Regions from separate parts of the Tenacibaculum halocynthiae genome, predicted to be linked through region 2. Evidence: riboswitches for the same ligand, from Rfam matches in the RefSeq annotation. Region 2 holds a riboswitch; the other holds the start of a gene.
What was found. Region 2 has a riboswitch for cobalamin ahead of ACKTTQ_RS08105 (TonB-dependent siderophore receptor). Riboswitches for the same ligand answer to the same signal wherever they lie in the genome.
Positions count from the first base shown of each region.

Region 1: another riboswitch for cobalamin. It lies ahead of ACKTTQ_RS17570 (TonB-dependent receptor domain-containing protein); the one in region 2 lies ahead of ACKTTQ_RS08105 (TonB-dependent siderophore receptor).

Region 1 is NZ_CAZELG010000044.1:6,925-17,627, forward strand. Features, by position in the region: gene ACKTTQ_RS17520 (LptF/LptG family permease) at 1-518, shown strand, start outside; gene ACKTTQ_RS17525 (DMT family transporter) at 505-1,410, shown strand; gene ACKTTQ_RS17530 (acetyl-CoA carboxylase carboxyltransferase subunit alpha) at 1,504-2,457, shown strand; gene chrA (chromate efflux transporter) at 2,535-3,677, opposite strand; gene ACKTTQ_RS17540 (ABC transporter substrate-binding protein) at 3,704-4,816, opposite strand; gene cobC (alpha-ribazole phosphatase) at 4,823-5,353, opposite strand; gene ACKTTQ_RS17550 (adenosylcobinamide-GDP ribazoletransferase) at 5,338-6,105, opposite strand; gene cobT (nicotinate-nucleotide--dimethylbenzimidazole phosphoribosyltransferase) at 6,109-7,146, opposite strand; gene ACKTTQ_RS17560 (bifunctional adenosylcobinamide kinase/adenosylcobinamide-phosphate guanylyltransferase) at 7,152-7,655, opposite strand; gene ACKTTQ_RS17565 (ABC transporter substrate-binding protein) at 7,759-8,679, shown strand; cobalamin riboswitch at 8,707-8,904, shown strand; gene ACKTTQ_RS17570 (TonB-dependent receptor domain-containing protein) at 8,938-10,703, shown strand, end outside.
Region 2 is NZ_CAZELG010000021.1:231,840-242,542, reverse strand. Features, by position in the region: gene ACKTTQ_RS08110 (PepSY domain-containing protein) at 1-709, opposite strand, end outside; gene ACKTTQ_RS08105 (TonB-dependent siderophore receptor) at 715-3,006, opposite strand; cobalamin riboswitch at 3,100-3,305, opposite strand; gene ACKTTQ_RS08100 (AAA family ATPase) at 3,317-3,844, opposite strand; gene cbiB (adenosylcobinamide-phosphate synthase CbiB) at 3,837-4,778, opposite strand; gene ACKTTQ_RS08090 (pyridoxal phosphate-dependent aminotransferase) at 4,769-5,776, opposite strand; gene ACKTTQ_RS08085 (cobyric acid synthase) at 5,770-7,233, opposite strand; gene ACKTTQ_RS08080 (hypothetical protein) at 7,379-7,594, opposite strand; gene ACKTTQ_RS08075 (hypothetical protein) at 8,131-10,101, opposite strand; gene ACKTTQ_RS08070 (hypothetical protein) at 10,085-10,432, opposite strand; gene ACKTTQ_RS08065 (hypothetical protein) at 10,461-10,703, opposite strand, start outside.

The DNA of each region.
Region 1 (10,703 bases), on a different contig from region 2:
AATTAACTTCAGAAAATATAAATTGGGATAAAAACGATAGCGTTTTTAAATTATATAATTGGAAAATACGTAAAGTACTAAAAGATAGAGATATTATTTCTTCAGGAAATAATATGGATACAACTTTTGCATTTACACCTAAAGATTTTAATTATAAGTCTATTGTTGCCCAAGAAATGGGATCAAATGAGCTGATAGATTTTATTACCATATCTAAAAAAAGAGGTATTAAAAATTTAAACGCTTATTATGTTGAGCTGTATAAAAGAACTAGCTTACCTATTGCTTCATATATTTTAACTTTAATAGCAGTAGCTTTAGCATATAAGAAAAAAAGAGGAGGAATTGGAGTTAATTTAGCTTTTGGTTTAGCTATTATGTTTGTGTACATATTTGTTTTAAAAATAGCTGAAGTTCTTGGTGCTGTTGCCGATGCAAATCCTTTAATAAATGTTTGGACGCCAAATATCATATTTGGTATTTATGCGATATACTTATATATAAATGCAAGAAAGTAAACTTAAGCATTATTTACTATTACATTTTATAGTTTTTATTTGGGGCTTTACCGCTATTTTAGGAGCTTTAATAACTATTAATGCTGTACCATTAGTTTGGTTTAGAATGCTACTAGCTGTTATTTTTATAGCTATTTATTTTATTGTAAAAAAGAAGAGCTTTAAAATAGAAAAAAAGGCAATTTTAAAATTTGTAATCTCAGGTTTAATAATAGCATTACATTGGATAACTTTTTTTAAAGCAATAAAAGTATCAAATGTATCAGTAGCTCTAGTAACTATGAGTACAGGAGCTTTTTTTACTTCATTAATTGAGCCTGTTTTTTTCAAAAGAAGAATAAAAGCAATTGAAATCTTACTAGGTTTATTGGTGATTTTTGGGTTATATATTATATTTAATTTTGAAAGCAAATATACTTTAGGAATTATATATGCATTGATTTCCTCTTTTTTGTCTGCTTTATTTTCAGTATTAAATGGATTATTTGTAAAAAAGTATGAAGCAGACTTAATATCATTTTATCAACTACTTTTTGGCGTTTTAGGTGTTACTGTATTTTTGATTTTTACAAATCAATTTTCATTAGAATTTTTTAGTTTACCATTGTCAGATTGGTTTTATCTATTATTATTAAGTAGTATTTGTACTGCTTATGCTTTTATAGCCTCCGTTCACGTAATGAAATATTTAACTCCATATACAGTAATGCTAACTATTAACTTAGAGCCCGTATACGCTATAATATTAGCTTTAATTATTTTTGGAGAAAAAGAACAAATGAATATAGAATTTTATTACGGAGCTGCTATTGTTTTATTTGTAGTATTATTAAATGGTTTACTGAAGAATAAAAGAGCTATTGAAAAAAAAATAAGAACAAAAAATAAGTAAAAAAGAGTTAGTAATAATATAACTGTGCAAATTTTTAGTATGTTTGCTTTTACAAACAACTGATTAAATAAGTAGAAAATCAAACTATACACAATGGAATATTTAGATTTTGAAATGCCAATTAAAGAATTAGAAGATCAATTGGCAAAATGCTTTGATATAGGAAAAGAAAGTGATGTTGACGTTACAGAGACCTGTAAGAAAATTGAAAAAAAATTAGAGAAAGCTAAAAAAGATATATATAAAAACTTGACGCCTTGGCAACGAGTACAATTATCACGCCATCCTAATAGACCTTATACTCTAGATTATATTAAAGCTATTTGCGGAAATACTTTTATGGAATTACATGGAGATAGAAGTGTTAAAGATGATAAAGCAATGATTGGTGGTTTAGGTAAAATAGGTGATCAATCGTTTATGTTTATCGGACAGCAAAAAGGGTATAATACTAAAACACGTCAATATCGTAATTTTGGTATGGCTAATCCTGAAGGATACCGTAAAGCTTTACGGTTAATGAGAATGGCTGAGAAATTTGGTATACCTGTAGTAACATTAGTAGATACTCCAGGTGCATATCCTGGTTTAGAAGCTGAAGAAAGAGGTCAGGGTGAAGCTATTGCTCGTAATATACTTGAAATGACTCGTTTAAAAACTCCTGTAATAACTATTATTATTGGAGAAGGAGCATCAGGAGGAGCAGTTGGTATTGGAGTAGGAGATAGAGTATATATGATGGAAAACACATGGTATACTGTAATTTCTCCTGAGTCTTGTTCATCAATATTATGGCGTAGCTGGGAGTTTAAAGAGCAAGCAGCTGAGGCATTGAAATTAACTAGTGATGATTTGAAAAAATTAAAACTAATTGATGGAATAATTGAAGAACCAGTTGGTGGAGCACATTCAGACAGAAATGGAGCTTATGAAGCTGTAAAAAACCAAATTTTAACTGCTTTTGAAGAATTAAAAGTGTTAGATAAAGTTGAGTTGGTTGGACAAAGAATGGAAAAATATGCTAATATGGGAGTATATAAAGAGTAATTTTTTCCTAAATAATATATAATAAAAGAGCATCTTAAATTTATAAGATGCTCTTTTTTATAAAAGTAATTGTAGAATTAAATAAAAGTTAATAAATATCCTAGAAAAGAGCTTCCTAAAACAATAAAAGCACTATTTAATTTTTTAAATAAAAAAACAATAAGTAAACTAACTATCGCTATTAAAGTTGTTCTCCAATCTGTGATAGTATTTTTAGCCATTTCTAAACAAACGGCTATAATTAAAGCTACTGCAGCTACATTAACGGTATCTAAAATATTTCCTATTACTTTTGATTTTCGCATTTTAGGAATTAATGGGTTTAGTATTAAAACAAGAAGGAAAGAAGGTAGAAATATTCCAAATGTAGCAGCTAAAGCCCCTAAAAAACCATTCATTTGCCACCCAATAAAAGTAGCTGTAGTTAAAATTGGCCCAGGAGTTATTTGTCCTACAGCAATAGCGTCTAGTAAGACTTGTTTAGTAAGCCAACCATTAGCTACTAATTCTGAGTCAAGGAAAGCAAATAATACATAACCACTACCATAAAGTATTGCTCCAATTTTAAGGAAAACTAAAAACACACTTAAAGTTGATACTTTGGTTTCTGTGCTAAATTGCATAATGAATAAAGGAATAATGCTATTTAAATAATTATTATTTCTTTTAATAAAAAATAATAATACCCCTAAAATAGCAGCTCCAAAAAGAACAATAATTTCATTTACTCCAAACAAGCATGCTATTATTGCTAAAATACAAAGTAAGGCTAACAGTTTACTTTTTATAGCTTTTTTACTTAATTTATAAGCTGCCATTAAAATTATAGAAATTACAGCTGGTTTTATACCATAAATAAAAGGATTGACATCTGGTAATTGACCATATTCTTGGTAAAGCCAAGCAAAAACTCCAGTAATTAAAGCTGCAGGAAAAATAAAGCAAATCCCAGCAACAAATAATCCTTTCCATCCGGCTCTTTCATGCCCACAATGCATAGTCATTTCGGTAGAATTAGGGCCTGGAATTAAATTAGTAGCACCTACAAGATCTAAAAAATGTTCTTGAGTCATCCATTTTCGTTTTGTAACAACTTCATCTTCCATCATTGCTATATGTGCAGCTGGTCCACCAAATGCAATACATCCTAGTTTAAAAAATAAAGTAGCTACTTCTTTTAAGTCTTTTTTTTGTGATACTGTTTTATTTATTTCGCTCAAAATATTTTGTTATATAGCTAAACTAGTTATTTTACACGATTGTAAAAAGATAATTGATAGTTTGGTAATAAATTTGGTTGAGTAATTTTTATTAAATCTTTTAAAACAAGGTCTGGACGTACTGGAGATAATTCAAAATATATTAAACCACCAGTTTCACCTTTATTGTGAGCAATAGAATATAAGTTGTTGTTTATAAAAGCATCAAATTCTTTGTAATGAATATTGGCAGTTGTTAATTGTGTTTTTGTTTCATACAGTCCACAATTAAACCAAAAATTTGCTTTTTTCCCTTTATCTAAAACCTCTTCAAAACTAAGTTGTAAACTACCTGTTCCATTCGTGTCTTTCCATAAATAATTAAGATTTGCGTCTTTAAAATACGATGAAAAAAAACTTTTTCCTGCAGGAACATTCCAAACATCCTTAAACATACTGCCCGAAATAACAGTGATATTTTTATTATTTTCTTTGGCAATATTCTTAGCTTTTAAATATTCTGCTTCTATTTTGTTAAAAATACTATCGGCTTCTTTTTCTTTGTTAAGTAAAGCACCAAAAAACTTTATCCATTCTGCTCTACCTAAAGGAGTTTCTTCTAGCCAATCTCCGTTAAAAACTACAGGAATACCTGCTTTTTTTATATTCTCATATAATTTATTGTTTGGGTGTAATGAAAAACCAACAACAAGTTCAGGGTTTAAGTCCATTAATTTTTCCGTATTCATACTTTGCTCAGAACCTAATTCGATTACTTTTCCTTCTGTTATTCTTTTTCTAGTTTTTTTAGAAGATATATATTGGGTATTAGGAAAACCTACTAAAGCGCTTTCTGAACCTAATAACTCTAGCATTGGAATGTGCGTAGTACTAGTAACTACCAGTTTTTTAACTGGCACTTTAATTTCATTTTTATTGTTTTTAGAGTTACTAAGTATGTAAGAAAATTGTTTGTTTGACTTTTGAAATACCTTTTTTATAATTAACTCTTTATAACCATTTTTAGTAATAATTTCAAAACCTTTAGCATATTTTAATACGCTTATTTTATCTGTTTTTTTAATACTTTCTTTTTGATTAGATGATTTACATTGAATTAAAAAAAAAGATATTATATATAATAATAAAAATTGTTTCATAATATTTTAAACTAAATTTAGTTTTATAATAGCACCATAAGCAAGTTTTAAATCAAAGGATTTTTCTAATGGTATATTGTTTATATATGACCAAATACTTCTAATCACTCCAGCATGAGTAACTATTATAGCCTTTTTTGTTTTATTTTGTTTCAGTTCTTTTAAAAAAGATGTAGTTCTTTGATGTAAATCAATATATGATTCTCCATTTTTTGTTGGAACATTAACGAAATCGTTCATCCAAATATCTAAATCCACTCTATTAATTTCATCCCATTTTTTTAGTTCCCAATCACCAAAGTTCAATTCTTTTAATCGATTGTCAAAAGTAATTTTTGTAGTTAATTCTTTTGCTAAAATTGCACAACGTTTTAATGGACTACTATAAAAAGTTACATTTTCATTGTTCACAGGTATTTCTTTTAAAATAGGCTTAATTTCTTCTAAAAAAGAATCTCTAATGTTAATATCTGATTGACCATAACAAATACCTTTTACTATATCAGGTGTAGTATGCCTTATTAAAATAATTTCCATAAACTTAAAATAGATAAATAAAAAATAACTTCAGAAACTTGTTGTAAGGCACCAGCACAATCTCCAGTTTGTCCGCCAATCCATTTTTTAAAAAAATGTCCCATGTAAAGAAAAGTAACTAACAATGGAAGTAAGGCTAAAAAGATTATATTTTTTTGAAAAAAAAGTAAAGGGAGTACACCAAATACACCTGATATGATTAGTGATTTGGTACTCATTTGTTGGGTAGTTGGTTTTACTTTAGAACTATCAATATCTCTAACATATTCGTGAGTATAGAGTAATAAAGTAGCTATAAATCGACTAATACTATGTCCAGAAATAATAACAATAATAAGGTTAATTGATAGGTCTTGTAAATGATATAAAGCTAGAAATTTTAAAGCTAAAATAAATATTAAACCACTTACTCCAAAAGTTCCTAGTCTAGAATCTTTCATAATCATTAATATTCTTTCCTTAGTCCACCCACCTCCAAAACCATCACATACATCTGCAAACCCATCTTCATGAAAAGCACCTGTAATCCAAATAGATGTTATCATACTTAGTATGATAGCAATATCCTGAGTAAAAAGAAAAGAAGTAATAAAATATGATAAGGAAGCTATTGAGCCAACTAATATTCCTACTAAAGAAAAGTATCTACTACTTTTATTTAATATTTCAGGAGAGTGATCAACCCACTTAGGGCAAGGTATTCTAGTGAAAAATAGTACAGCTGTTAAAAAGTAATGAATTTGATTTTTCATGTTTTAAGCTTCAGAAACGTTTGCACTTTTAAAAGTAGCCATTTCATTTAAAAAGTTTACACTAGATTTAATTATGGGAAAAGCAACAGCACATCCAGTTCCTTCACCTAATCGTAAGCCTAAATTAATTAGAGGTGTAGCGTTTAGATAATTTAACATTTTTGTATGGCCTTGCTCTCCAGATGTATGACAAAAAATACAATAATCTAAAATATTTGAATTAAGTGCATTCGCAGCTAATAAAGCAGAAGTAACAATAAAACCATCAATTAGTATTGTCATTTTTAATGAAGCTGCCTCTAACATGGCTCCACACATCATAACAATTTCAAACCCACCAAAAGAAATTAAAGCATCAATGGGAGTATTTAGTGAGTTTTTATGAAAATCATATACTTCTTTTAATGTATTTATTTTAGTTTTTAAACCTTCATCATTTACTCCAGTACCTCTACCAACACATTGTTCTATAGGTGTATTTGTGAAATAACTCATTAAAAGCGATGCTGAAGAAGTGTTTCCAATTCCCATTTCTCCAAAACCTACAATATTACAACCTTCACTGTATATTTTTCTTACAAGTTTTTTTCCTTTAGTAAACGCTAATTCACATTCTTGTAATGAAATGGCTTTTTTTAAACTATAGTCAGCTGTTCCTTTAGCTATTTTAGCGTTGATTAATTCAGAGTTAGATTCAAAATCGGCATTAACACCTGCGTCAATAATTTTTAAATTAATAGAATTTTGTTTACAAAAAACATTGATAGCTGCCCCTCCATTTAAAAAATTTAAAACCATTTGTTGTGTTACTTCTTGGGGGTATGGACTCACCTTGTTTGTTTTTGCTATACCATGATCACCCGCAAAAACCATAATAGTAGGTTTTGATAGAGTTGGAGTTGAAGTATCTTGAATTAACCCTATTTGTAAAGCTATGGTTTCTAATACTCCTAATGCTCCAATTGGTTTTGTTTTATAATCTATTTCTTCTTGAATGGTATTTTGTAATTTTTTAGAAAGATTGGGTATTATTGTATTCATTGAGTTTATTTTAACGTTAAAGGTAGTCCAGAAACCATAAAAATAGCTTTATTAGCATGTTTTGAAATGTATTGGTTGGTCCAACCTTGTAATTCAGTAAATTTTCTACCTACTTCAGTTTGAGCATGCAGTCCCATGCCTATTTCATTAGAAATGATAATAATGTTAGCATCTATTTGAGCTAACTTATCTATTTCTTTTTTTGCTAATTCTAAACTTAACTGCACATCGTTTTTTGTATCTAGATAAAAATTGGTAAGCCATAAAGTAACACAATCTATAACTACAGTTTGTTTTTCAGAAATAAAGGTACTAATTAATTTTTCTTCTTCAATAGTTGTCCAACGATCATCTCTGTCAGAAATGTGTCTTTCAACGCGTTCTTTAAAATTATCATCCCAAATACGAGAGGTTGCAAGGTATATTGGAGTATCAGATAAAGATTCAGCAAGTTTTTGAGCATAACTGCTTTTTCCTGAACGTTCACCTCCTGTTATATAGTAAATCATAGATATGTTAAATAGAGAAGACAAATATTGCAAAGATTTTTAATAAAACGAAGATTAAAGTAAATTACTATTTACTTTTGTTTTTTTTAGATAAAACAAACAAATGATTGTATCCTCTTTTATGCCAGCTGTAACCCAAATGATTTACGACATGGGTTTGCAAAATTATTTAAATGGAATAACTTTTGAATGCCCTAAAATAGCATTAAAAGAAAAAGAAGTTGCTGTTCGATATAAATTAGAAGGAAAGGAATTAACCAGTAAAGAAATAACTGATATTTTTTCAAGAACTAAAGCTGAAGGAGGTACTTTGTACTATGTAGATGAACCTATTCTTAAGAGTATATCGCCTGACCTTATTTTTACGCAAGATGTATGTGATGTTTGTCAAATAGATACAGAATCTGTTGCAAAATCAGCTTACAAGTTAGCGAAGCACCCAAAATTAGTTTCAATAACACCAAACTCTTTAGAAGATGTTTTTAATAATGCTTTGACTATTGCAAGAGAAATGAACCAAGAAAGTATTGGAATTAATTATGTAAACGGATTAAAAGAAAGAATATATAATATTGTAGATATTCAAAGGATACATAAAATACAATCTAAAAGTGTATTATTATTAGAATGGATTGACCCTTTGTTTAATTGCGGACACTGGATTCCTCATCAAATAGGATATGCTGGAGGGGTAGATTTATTATCACATCCATCTGGAGATAGTATAGTTATTTCTTGGGATAAAATTGTTAAGTATAATCCTGAAGTGTTAATTATAGCACCTTGTGGTTATGGAATAAAAAGAACTCTTGAAGATATGAAGTTTTTAGAAGATAAAAAAGAATGGAATACTTTAAGAGCAGTGAAAAATAAAAAGGTATACATTGCTGATTTTGCTATGTTTACTCAATCATCAGCAAGTACTTTAGTAGATGGTATAGAGTGTTTGGCCCAAATGATTCACCCTAATCATTATACTATTGCTGATGAGTTAAAAGTTAAATTTTCAAATTATTACAGCTAAGTTGTTGTAGGTATGTAATAATAGAATACATTTGCCATTATTTTTGGTTTTTCTTTAACAATTAATTAAAGGAAATTAAAAGGGAATTCGGTTAAAAACCGAGGCTGTTCCCGCAACTGTAAGCTAATAATATTGTAATTAATCTTTACGTCACTGTTTTATTTTAAATGGGAAGACAAATTACAATAAGCAAGCCAGGAGACCTGCCAAATAATATTGATGTAAATCAAACTTTCGGGATAAAAGTTTAATGTAAAGATGATAAAAAAAACAATAGCCTTTTCATTCTTTTTTTATACACTTATAAGTGTAAGTCAAAACGACTCTATTTATAATCGTTTAGACGAAGTTATTATTAATTCTACTAAAAAATTACAAAAATATTCAGCTGGTCAGAAAATAATAAACCTTTCTGATTCCGTTATAACTAGAAATTTAGGGTCATTTACAGATTTAATTAGGTATAATTCATCAATATACTTAAAAGAGTATGGTAAAGGAGGAACTAGTTCAGTAAGTTTTCGAGGAACAAGTGCCTCCAATACAGCTGTAGTTTGGAATGGGATAAATATAAACTCAGTTAATAACGGCCAAACAGGATTTAATTCATTAACAGTTAATTTATTTGATGCAATTGATATAAGAAGTGGGGGAGGAAGTATTGAATATGGTTCTGGAGCTATAGGCGGGACAATACATTTAAACGATATACTTCAATATAATGATACATTTAAAATTAATAACGAATTTATTTTTTCTGGAGGAAATTATTCTACATTTAATTCTATCTATAAATCAAAAATTTCTGATAATAATTACACTGTTTCGTTAGGGATATCTCATAATTTCTCTGATAATGATTTTAAGTTTTTTAATACTGAGTTTAATAATACAAATGGTAATTATGAGAATTATGGAATAAATTTAGGTTTTGGATATCGATTTAAAAATAATTCTGAGCTTAAGTTTTTTAGTACGAGTTATTTAGGAGAACGTCATTTTTCGGGAACATTGCCAAACCCAAGTTCAGCAAATGAAAAATATAAGGATACTAATTATAGAAATATGTTGATTTATGGTTTTTCATCTCGAAATATAAATCATGAAATAAAAGTAGCTTACTTAACACAGAAGTATCAATACTTTTCAAATAAACTTTCAGAAAAATTTAATTTTGGAAAGTCAAGAAGATTTATAGGAGGGTATTCAGTAGATTTAAAACTTCCTCAAATAAATGCAACAGTATCTTCTTTTTCTGAATATGAATCTACCTTTGGTTCAACAGACATGATTCAAGAAAAAAATAGGAAACAATTTTCTCAATATTTCATTTATAGCCAAAACATCAAAAAACTTATTTCATTTAATATTAAATTAAGAAAAGACTTCAATTCTGACTACAATGTTCCATTTGTATATTCCGCAGGATTAAAAATAAGACCGTTTTCAAAATTTTATATAAGAGTTAATGGATCTAAAAATTATAGAGTACCTACATACAATGATTTATTTTGGCCTGGACAAGGTAATTTAGATTTATTACCAGAAATATCTTTACAAGGAGAAGTTGGTGTTGGGTATAAAAATAAAAAGCTATCTATTGATATAGGCGGATATTATATTAATACTGAAGATAAAATTGTTTGGACTCCTTCAGGAGATCCTAATAGACCAGGAGTATGGGTGCCTATTAATTTATCAAAAACTAAGAATAAAGGAATTGAGGCAAGTTTTAATTATAATCTTGACTATAAAAACTATAAAGTAGTTACAAGTATTAATTATAATTATACTCTTGCTAAAAATACAAGAACAGATAAATTTTTAACCTTTGTTCCTAAGCATTTATTAAATAGTAATTTGACTATTAGTTATAAAAAAGCTTCTCTATTTTTTCAATCATTATTTAATGGAAAAATATATACAACTGAAGAAAATTCAGAAGACTTTAATGTTCCAAGTTTTTTCTTGTTAAATACAGGAGGTGAGTATAAAGTATTTCAGAAACTAAATAAAAGTTTAAC
Region 2 (10,703 bases):
TTGCTTTGGGTTTCTTTTTATAGCGAATTAACCCCGTAACTATTCCGGTAAGTGTCATTAGTAAACCTAATCCAGCCAACCATAAAATAAGTTGTTGCCAAAAATAACTATGTATGCGTATGTCTTTAAAATAAATCCAATGTGGTATGGCACCAACCCATGCCCAAAAACGATCATGAGAGGTGGTAATATTTAAAACCTCACCAGTAAGAGAAGATACATGAACCCATGTGTTTTCTCGGTTTGTAAACGTTACTTTATAAATAGGTAAATGTTTAATGTATTTGGGTCTAGGAATCCATTGATCTACTTCTTTAAGAACGTTGACTTGAGCTGTACTTTTTAAATTAGTAGCATTTTGTGCAATACCTAACGCTTTATTTTTAGTAAGTTTTACAAGTTCTCCATTTTTAGCATATCTTGAAATAAGATTTCCCGAGCCAGTTTCTATATGGTAAACGATATTGTTAAGAATCGAGTTAACTCTTAGTTTGTGTATCGTTTTGATGGTGTCTTGCTCGAATATAGCAGTAGGAGGTAGAATTTTTTTAGAAGCTAAGCTAGTTTCTTTTTTACGATGTATTTTCTCTTCTTTACCTAAAAAAGGAAAACTTTTATACATCATTACAAACCCTGAAAGAAACCAAACAAGGAATAGCATAAAAAATAAAGTGCCTAAATAATGATGTATAGTTATAAGTTTTTTCAAGAGGGTTAAAATTTATAGCTTAGATTAAGTCTAAAGTTTCTTTCTGCTCCAGAGAAGAATTGATACTCATAAATAGCATCAGTAAAATATAATTTGTTGGTAATGTTATTTATATTTAAGCCTATTCTAACATTGTTTTTTTGATAATAAATGGCACCATCAAGAAGAGCATATGAAGGCAGTTTGTATAAATTATTAGAGTTTGTAAAATTATCACTCGTATAATTACCACCAATACCAAAGCCTAGCCCATTTTTTAGCTCATAGTTAAGCCACATATTTGCTAAATGTTTTGGTGCAAAAGGTAGTGCATTACCTTCTTTTTTTGTTTGTGAATCACTTGCATCATAAGCACGTATTTTAGCTTCTGTAAAAGCGTATCCAGCTTTAATGTATATGTTTTTAAGTGGTGTATATTCTATATCTAATTCTATTCCTTTAGAATCAGCCTCTCCAATTTGACGGTATTCATTAACTTTATTTCGTTCTACTATATTATGCTTTAAAATGTAAAAACTAGAAAGGGTAATGTTTAGCTTATTCAGTTTTTCAAATTTAATACCTCCTTCTAATTGATAGCCTTCTTCCGGATCAAAAATTTGACTACTTGGTGATATTGTTCTAGAAGGTTTAAAGTAGTTAGAATATGAAGAGAAAATACTAAAGTTTTTAGAAGGTTGGTACACTAAACCAGCTCTATAACTTAAAGCAGTTGAAGGAATTTTTGTTTCTTTACCAGCTTCAATAAGTGATCTATCTGCATTAATTTTATCAGTAGCATAGCTTCCTTCAAAAATATCATAACGTATACCAATTAAAACTTTAAGTTGATTAGAGATATCTGACCAGTTTTGCCAATAAAATCCACTATTAAATTCATCTCTTATTTGTACTCTTTCATCAACAGCTTCTATGTGTCCTTGGTTTAAAATCGGATCTATTACTGAAATAGTAGTTTTTACACCAGGACCAATTACGCTTCCTCTAAATGATTTTCTGTCTAAAAAAGTTATAGAATTACCAAAAATAGATTTGTGCTTTATTTTACCTGTGTTAAATTGATAACTTACATCTAATTGATTCTGAATTGTATTTGTTGTATGGTTAAAGTAAAAAGGAAACCCTCTAGTTATCGAATCTTTAGCAGTATTAAAATAAAGCCATTCTGTAGATAGGTAATTGATATCATCATCAGACCACGATAAATTATTACTTAATTTTACCTTATCATTAAATTTATGCTTGTATTTAATCTGTAAATCAAAACGTTTGTGCTTTAAATAATCTTGAGGATCGTTATACCTTGTTTTCGGATCCATTCCTGCAACAATATCTCCATTTTCATCAACTGGAATACCTGTGTCGGTATCATATATATCATTATTGGTTTGGAACGATACTTCTAAAATATCTTTTTTAGTAGGCGTATAGTTAAGTGAAAAAGAAGCATTATTAGTGTTCACCCGATAATCTCTCCAGCCATTTGACTTAGTAAGCCCAAAATCTACCCTATATTTTAATTTTTTATTTATTGGACCTCCGATACCTGCAGACATTTCATAGGTGTCAAAAGAACCATAAGTAGCACTAAACTCGCCAGTAAAAGTAGAGGTAGGTTTTTTTCGCACTATATTTATAATACCACCCAAAGCAGAATGTCCAAACATAACACCAGCAGGGCCTTTAAGTACTTCAATATGGCTAACATTTGCTAAGTTGGTACTAGGCGCACTTGTTGAAAGGTTATGACGCTCGTCTCTTACTCCATCATTTAAGAGTACGAAATTATTAAATCCTCTAATTCTAAATGTTTGAAAACCACCATACCTGTTTATTGGTCTAACTCCTGTAGCACTTTTAACAGCACTCCCTAAATCATTTGAATTTCTAAGTTTTAATATTTTCGAACTTACATTATTTGTAGTTAGTGGTGCATCTAAGTTTTTTATCTGAAGTTTATTTAACTCAACACTTTTTCTGCTGTTAGCAGAAATATCTATTGCTTTTAATTCAAAAGATGTTGGTTGTAAATAAATGATAGTAGGTAAGTCTTTAAACAGAAAATTAACTGATTTATACCCTATGTACGAAATGTTAATAGTATCGTTCGGTTTCCCAACAATATTAAAAAAACCTTTATTATTTGATGTTGTTCCTTTTTTAGTATTATTATTTACAATAGAAGAAAATTGAATAGGATGCTTGTTTACTTTATTTAAAAGTTGAACAGATTTTGTTTTTTGAGCAATCAATAAATTGCTGCTAAGTAGAAAAAAGAAAACTAATTTTAATTTCATTAAGTTTTATTTGCTCAGAAATTAAAATATAAGAGTAAGAAGCCTACAAAAAATAGGCCATCGAACACGTTAACTTTTATTCCCGAAAGTTTAAATTATGTTTTGATTTAGGCAGGTCTCCTGACTTAGCTTAGCGTTCATTTACCTTCCCATAGTTTTACCTACAGTGGTTTTTGTTAATGAAGCCTTTAATAAGCTTTACAGTTGCGGGAACAGTTTTGGATTTGCACCAAATTCCCTTTTAATTCTTATTCAAAAATTTTATGAAAGAATAAGAAACCAAAAATCGAAGCGAATATATAGTATTTTATTATACGATAGTTTCTAAAACCAGTTTTTTTCTTGTAGTAACAGAAGTTTTAGGAAGCATTATAATTTCAAATCCTTTTTTGGTATACTGTTCTAGTAGTGCTTTTTCTAGGGTTAAACAATACTCAAATTCTTGTAATCTTTGTGCATCTTTACAGTAAATATCAAACCAAGTTGGTGCAAAAAAAACAGTTGTGTGGTAGTTTTTTTTATAAGGAAAATTTCGTAAGTAATTAGGAATTGGTTTATTTGCTACCGTTAAATAGGCTTCTAAATCTAATAAAGACCGATCACAAATTAGCGTGTTTGAATTTAATAATTCTTTAGTTGTTAATTCGAAAACAAGATCAGTAAATCGGTGGATGTCTTCCCATGGCATTCCGTTTCTATTATTTTTTTGCTCATCAATAATAACTCTTCTAGAAACTTCATCCATGCAAGGAACTGTATCTTTTAAAAGATTTATTAAAGTGGTTTTTCCAGTGCCTGGAGCCCCAGTAATGATATGTTTTTTAGGTAGGTTATACATGTTGAAAAAATACGAGTAATCCTATTATAATTGCAATAAAAAGAATACTTGAGCTATAGTTAATGGTAGCAACTCTTTTAATTTCATCATGTTCTATATTCCTGTTATTGTTTCCTATAAAAGGTTTATCAACTAATTTTCCATGATAATAATTAGGACCACCAAATTGACAATTTAAAATAAATGCTAAAGAGGCTTCTGGGTATCCAGCATTAGGACTACTATGTTTTTTTCCTTCTTTGAAAACAAAAGAAATTCCATGTATTTTAAACTGAACAAGTAACATTAATAGTGCAGTAATTCTTGATGGAATATAGTTAGCAACATCATCTAGTTTTGCAGCAAACCGACCAAATAATAGATATCGATCATTTTTATACCCAATCATAGAGTCGAAGGTGTTAATCATTTTATACGCCATAGCACCAGGAACTCCTAATACTAAAAAATAAAAAAGTGGAGCAATGACACCGTCACTTAAATTTTCAGACATGGTTTCAAAAGTAGCGATTCTAATTTGCTGTTCATTTAAATTATTTGTTTCACGACCAACAATCCACGATAAACGTTTACGCCCAGCTTCTAATCCTTCGTTTTTAAGTGTATTAAAAACAGCATAGCCTTCTTTTACCAATGTTTTGTTGGCTAGGCAGTAAAACAACATTACAACCGAAAACACAGTGGCTATACTTTTAAAATTACATGCATGCAGCCACTTTATAATTAAATACGGTACCGTAAAAGAAATACTAACTAAAGTGATGGTTAAAAAGGCTCCTTTTAAAAGTTGGTGCTTATTTTTATTAAGCCATTTCTCACCCAAAGAAATACTATTACCAAATAGTATAATAAGGTGCGGTAGTTTTTTAGGATCTCCTAAAAGTAAATCCAAACCAAATGCAATAACTAGTATGTAAATTGAAGTTAAATCCATTCTTTTAATGCTTGAATAAGTAGCTGATTAGCGGCTTTATTTTGTGTTGAAAGACGAATGTGTTCTCCTTCTAAATTGTTGAAGTTTGTGGCGTCTCTAATCAAAATTTGATGCTTTTCTATTAAATACTCTTTTAACTCTTTTGCCGGTCTATTCAGTAATTCAACTAAAAAATAAGAAGTATTACTTTCACAAACTTTTATACCTTTTATTCGTTTAAGCTCTTTCTTAAAAACAGTAGTTTCTTCTAACAATTCAGAGGCATTGAATTGAAGTGTTTTATAATTGTTAAAAATGAATTCCCCCGCTTTTATAGCTAACGTATTTACACTCCAAGGCATCTTTAGTGCTAATAGTGTACTAATGTTTGAGGGGTTTGAAATGATATAGCCTAATCGTAATCCAGGAATCGTAAATGTTTTTGTTAATGACCGAACGACAATTAAATTTGCATGCTTAGTAGTTAATGAAGAAACAGACTCTAAGTTATCTGTAAATTCAATATACGCTTCATCAATTACAAATGTAGTTGCTGGTTTTTGCTTAAAAAGAAGTTCCAGTTCCTTTTTAGAAAAAGAAGTTCCAGTTGGGTTGTTAGGATTGCATATAAACAGTAGATCTACGTTCGTATCTTTTATTGCTGCTCTAGAAATTAACTGGTAGTCCAACTTAAAAATACTACAAGCATCTTCGTATTCAGCAAAAGTAGGTGCTACAATAGCTGCTTTTTTTGCTGAAAATAACTGCGCTATTAAATAAAAGGCTTCTGTTGCTCCGTTGGTAAACAAAAATTGATTGCTATGAAGTTGAAACTTTTTTGCTGCTAAGTCATTCAACTCATTGGCAATAGGAGAGGGGTAGCTTTGAATCTCTTTAATATTTTTTGAAATTTCATCAAGTAACGATTCTGGGCATCCTTTATAATACACATTTGAACTAAAGTTGTGCTTAATTTCTCCTTCTATCAAATGAAGGTCATCACCATGGCCGTTTAACATTCTTGTGCGCTATTTTTTACGATGGTTTCCATGTCTAAATTTTCATCAATCCAATCAGCTAATTTATCAAATTGTGCCGATTTAAAAACTTTATAATTGATAGCCTCAGCATTTGGGTATTTTACTTGTAGTAGTTCTGTTACAATTTCTTGATTGTCAAAAATACCGTGCAAGTAGGTTCCCCAACTTTTATTTCCATCAAAATAGCCCTCTTCTTTATTATTAATACGATTTAAATGCTTGTTTTTAGGTACAATCGTTTCTCCCATATGAATTTCATAACCTTCACAAAGTTGTTTAAAGTTTTTAAACTGAAAATTACGCTGTATCGTTTGTTTCGTTTTTGTTAGGGTGGTTTCAATATCAAACAATCCTAATCCTTCTTCTTGTAAATTATTACTTTCTACTGAAAAAGGATCTTTTACAGTGTTTCCTAACATTTGATAGCCTCCACAAATCCCAATAACAGGAATGTGTGCATATTGCTTTTTGATAATGGTATCCAAACCGTCTTTTTTTAAGGCTATTAAATCTTCAATCGTATTTTTTGTACCCGGAATAATCAGTACATCTGCTTTGTTTAGTTCTTCCGAATTTCTAGTGAAATATAAATTGATTAACGGTTCTTGTTCTAACGATTGAAAATCGGTGTAGTTAGACATGTAATGTAGTTTCACTACGGCTACGTTTAATTTGTTTTCAATCGCCGTTGTTGCTCTTTGGTTTAAAGCAACTGAATCTTCTTCTTCAATTACAATATCTTTTGCATAGGGTAAAACACCCAAAACAGGAATCTTAGTGAGCTCCTCTAGTTTCTTTTTTCCATCAATAAATAAAGCAGTATCTCCTCTAAATTTATTAATAATAATACCTTTTACTAATTTACGTTCCCACTCTTCTAACAATTCAATAGTACCATACACGCTACCAAATACGCCTCCTTTATCAATATCTGCTACTAAATATACGCAGGCATTAGCTGCAGCAGCCATTCGCATGTTTACAATGTCTCTATGTTTTAAGTTTAGTTCACTAATACTTCCAGCACCTTCCATTACAATAGGATTCTGTTTTGAAGCTAGTTGATGAAACGATTTTTTAGCTTCTTCAAATAGGTGTTTTTTATTGTCTCCTAAAAAATATTCCTTGGCAGTTTGGTCGCCAATTGGTTTTCCATGTAATACAATTTGCGATTTATTTACCGATGAGGGTTTTAATAAAATAGGGTTCATTGCTACCGTTGGCGGAATACCACATGCTTCTGCTTGCACGGCCTGCGCTCTTCCAATTTCTAAATTATCAGGGGTAGAAAAACTATTTAATGACATGTTCTGGGCTTTAAACGGAGCAGGTGTATATCCTTTTTGTTTAAGCCATCTACAAATACCTGTTGTTATCCAGCTCTTTCCAACATCTGATCCAGTGCCAACCAACATGATAGGTTGTAGTTTTTGCATTTTAATTTTATTTTTTAGAAAAACAAAAATATTGAATTATATAGTTTGTCTAGGGGAATTGCTGTTTTTTATTATTGGTGGTGGATAGTCTTGTGGAGACGTTGCACTGCAACGTCTGTACTTAATGCAGATATTATTTTCTAAGCTATTCAAAAAATGTATCCTCATCCCATTTTGAAGGATTATTGGCTATATAATTTTGAATGTTGTCAAATGCTTTTGCATTTCTAATAATATGATCATGAAATAGTGATTGCCATGCAAAATTGGTGTCTATTTTTCGGGCATTTTTGGTTACTACAGATTTATAGGATCTTATAATGGTTGAAATTGAGCCTGCTTTCGGGGCAATTTTTGACATCTGTTGGTTTTTAGTGGAGATCTTGTCCTGCATTGTGGAGACGTTGCATTGCAGTCTCTTTGCTTTGTCATTGGTTGTGGAGCTGTTGTCCTGTATTGTGGAGACGTTGCACTGCAACGTCTTTACTTGTGAAGTAGGCTTATCTATTATCAAGATACCATGCACATGATTGGGCATTATTACAAAGTTGCCTAAAGTAACAAAGGGAAAGTGTTCGGGTATTTCCATCCAATAGGTTTCTGCTAGTTTTCCTGTTTCGGTAAGCTGCATCTCTTTGTTTTTTATTTCACCAAAATAATGTTCTCGGTTTTTGGTACAAATGGTTATAAAATAAGCACCATTGCTAGCATAATCCCAATTTTGTAATCGGGTAGAGGAGATGCGGTATTTATTTTTGAATTTGTCCATTTTTATGGTTGTTGTTTTGGATGGTATTGGTGGAGACTGATATTGGTGGAGAGGCGATTAATCGCCTCTCTACCACCAAATCATTTTCTCTTTAATTCATCTAATGTTTTATTATTTTATCTTTCCATTTATTCGTAATTTTCTCTTTGTATTTTTTCTTGCTCTATGTTTTTAACCAAAACTTCTTTCATATTAAATGCAAATTCTTGTACTTCCTTTATTTTGTGCTTTTCAAGCTCCTCAATTAATTGTTTTCTTTTTTTATATAAATTTTCAGCTGAAATACCAATTATGCTATAGTTTATAAACTTACTATGTAAATTTTCAAGAAACTTATTTGTATTTCCTTTTTCATCTATTAGCTTTTTAGCATAAATATCCCATGATAAACTTCCGTTTTCGCTCTCATCAAATACTTCCATGTATTTTATCGCTATTGAAGTATGCTTATCATCTTTTAGAGCCCAAAGATAAAGTTGTTCATTCTTAAAAGTTATCCTATCAAGAAAAGTTCGTAATCCAAAGCTAGTTATAGAGTTATCAATCAAAAACTCTCCTATAATTGGCCAAGTTATGTTCCAATATTTATCTAAGAGTGAATAAAGTAGATTATTCAGAAACCCTTCATCATTAAACGAATAATCCTGGTACTTTTCTAATACCTTTTTAGTAATGAAGTCTATTTTATCTTCATCTGCATTATCGTTTAAAGATTTTAAAATTAAATCTTCAATATGTAAACTAGAGTTTATAGATGATTTAAAATCAAATATGTTATCCTGATATAATAAATTATTAATTATATCTTTTAAATCATTCCACCTATCTTCTTTTCTTAAAAGCTCCCAAATCAACTGTAGAGCAAAAGATTGGTTTATTTCCTTTACCCAGTTTATGAACTCTTTAAATTCTCCATTAGTTAAATTTGAATAGTCCAAATATTCAATGTTAAACAAATATCTATCGCTTTTATGTAATATTGGTTTTATTTTTTCTAAATCAGAATACGTAAGTATTTTGATATATTTAGTAGCTAATAGACTAAAAAAACTGGTTGTATCGTATTTTAATAATAAATCAATAGCTAATCTTGTAATTTCATCATTATTACAACCACTTATAATTCCATTAAGAAAAATTCCGTTTTGCTGTTCACTTTTAATTTTACTTAAAGTAATTACTATTCTAACTATATTTAATTTAATAAATGGTTTGACGTACAACTTTGCTAGCTCTTCGGCAAAAAGGAAAGTTTGCTTTTGCTCTCCACTTAATAATAAATCTAAATGTTTTAACCAAGTGTGGTTTTTATCTTCAAAATACTTCCTTGCTAATTCCTTTGCTTTTTCGCCAGAAAGATTGATATATCTACCTTTCTCATTTTTTTCATTAACCCAAGGAGCATTTATTACTATGGTTTCAAGCTCTTCTTTTATTGTATTAGGGATATACTTCTCTAAAATTTCATTGATAGTCGTATTTTTCTCAACACTAAGGTCAAACTTCTTAGATTTTAATTCTAACAAAGGTGTTCTTATTTCTTGAGACAAAGCACTTTCTTTTTCAGAAATTTCTTTTACAAAAGCCATTATGCCATTAAAATCACCATATAAAGCTTGATCCATTAGCCTAAAAACTAAAGCCTTTTTTGCTAACTCAGAATAATCATTTTCATAGTCTAGAGCTATTGCTTTTAGTTTAGTTATTACTTTCTTAAAATAATCTAATTCCTCTTTTTTTGAAGGTTTAAATTGTTTTTCTATATAATCAATATCTCCTGAATGAATATTACCAGAATAGGCATGACTTTTTAATGCTCTTTGATATGCTGAAATTACTAGCAGGTTTATTCCTGTAAAGTCTTCAATATCTTGTAATATTTGTAATCTATAGTTATAATTCAAACAGGTCTCTCCTAATCTAGATTGAAAAACATGATTAAAAGCATTGTACGCTTTTTGCTTTAGTTGATTTTCTTTATTTGCAATTTTAAAAAGTAACTTTATCGCAGAAGTTGCTGTTGTTTCATAGTAACATAATTTTTGAAGAGTTTCGATAGTATACCAATCAAATTCCTCAATGTTAAATACCTCTGTCATTACTTTCTACTTTTTTAGTTAATTTATCTAATGCTATATCGTGGTATTCATCTGCTAATAAGTTTAAAAAATGACCTCCTTTTTCTGAGTCTATAAAATCATGTTGATTTAACAAGCCCTCGTCGTTATTTAGGTTTTCTATCAATTGAGGATGTTGTCTCAAAATTTTAAGAAAAGTTTGTTTAAAGCGAGGCCATAAATTGTTTTTTCCTACACCAATAACAACAGCTTCTATATTATCTATTGACTGTTCTATCCCATATTCCTTTAGCTCATCTTCATACCTATTCAGTGTTATAAAATTTCCTTTAGGTTTTATAAACCTTTTCAATTCTAAAAACTCTTTTAACTTAATAACTTCATTCACTACAATCAATAAAAACTTCTCTAATAAAATTTATTTCCTTTTTATAGATTCCTGTAACTCCAATTTGTTTAAAAAACGCTAGAGCAAATAAAAATTTCAGCGCACCTTTTTCTATCCAATATTCCCCTAATAACAATTTCAAATATTCAATATTAGATACATCAATATTTTCTTTACCAATACCATCAAATATTCGATCTATAAACTCATCTAAATTAGAATCAAAATATTCTAT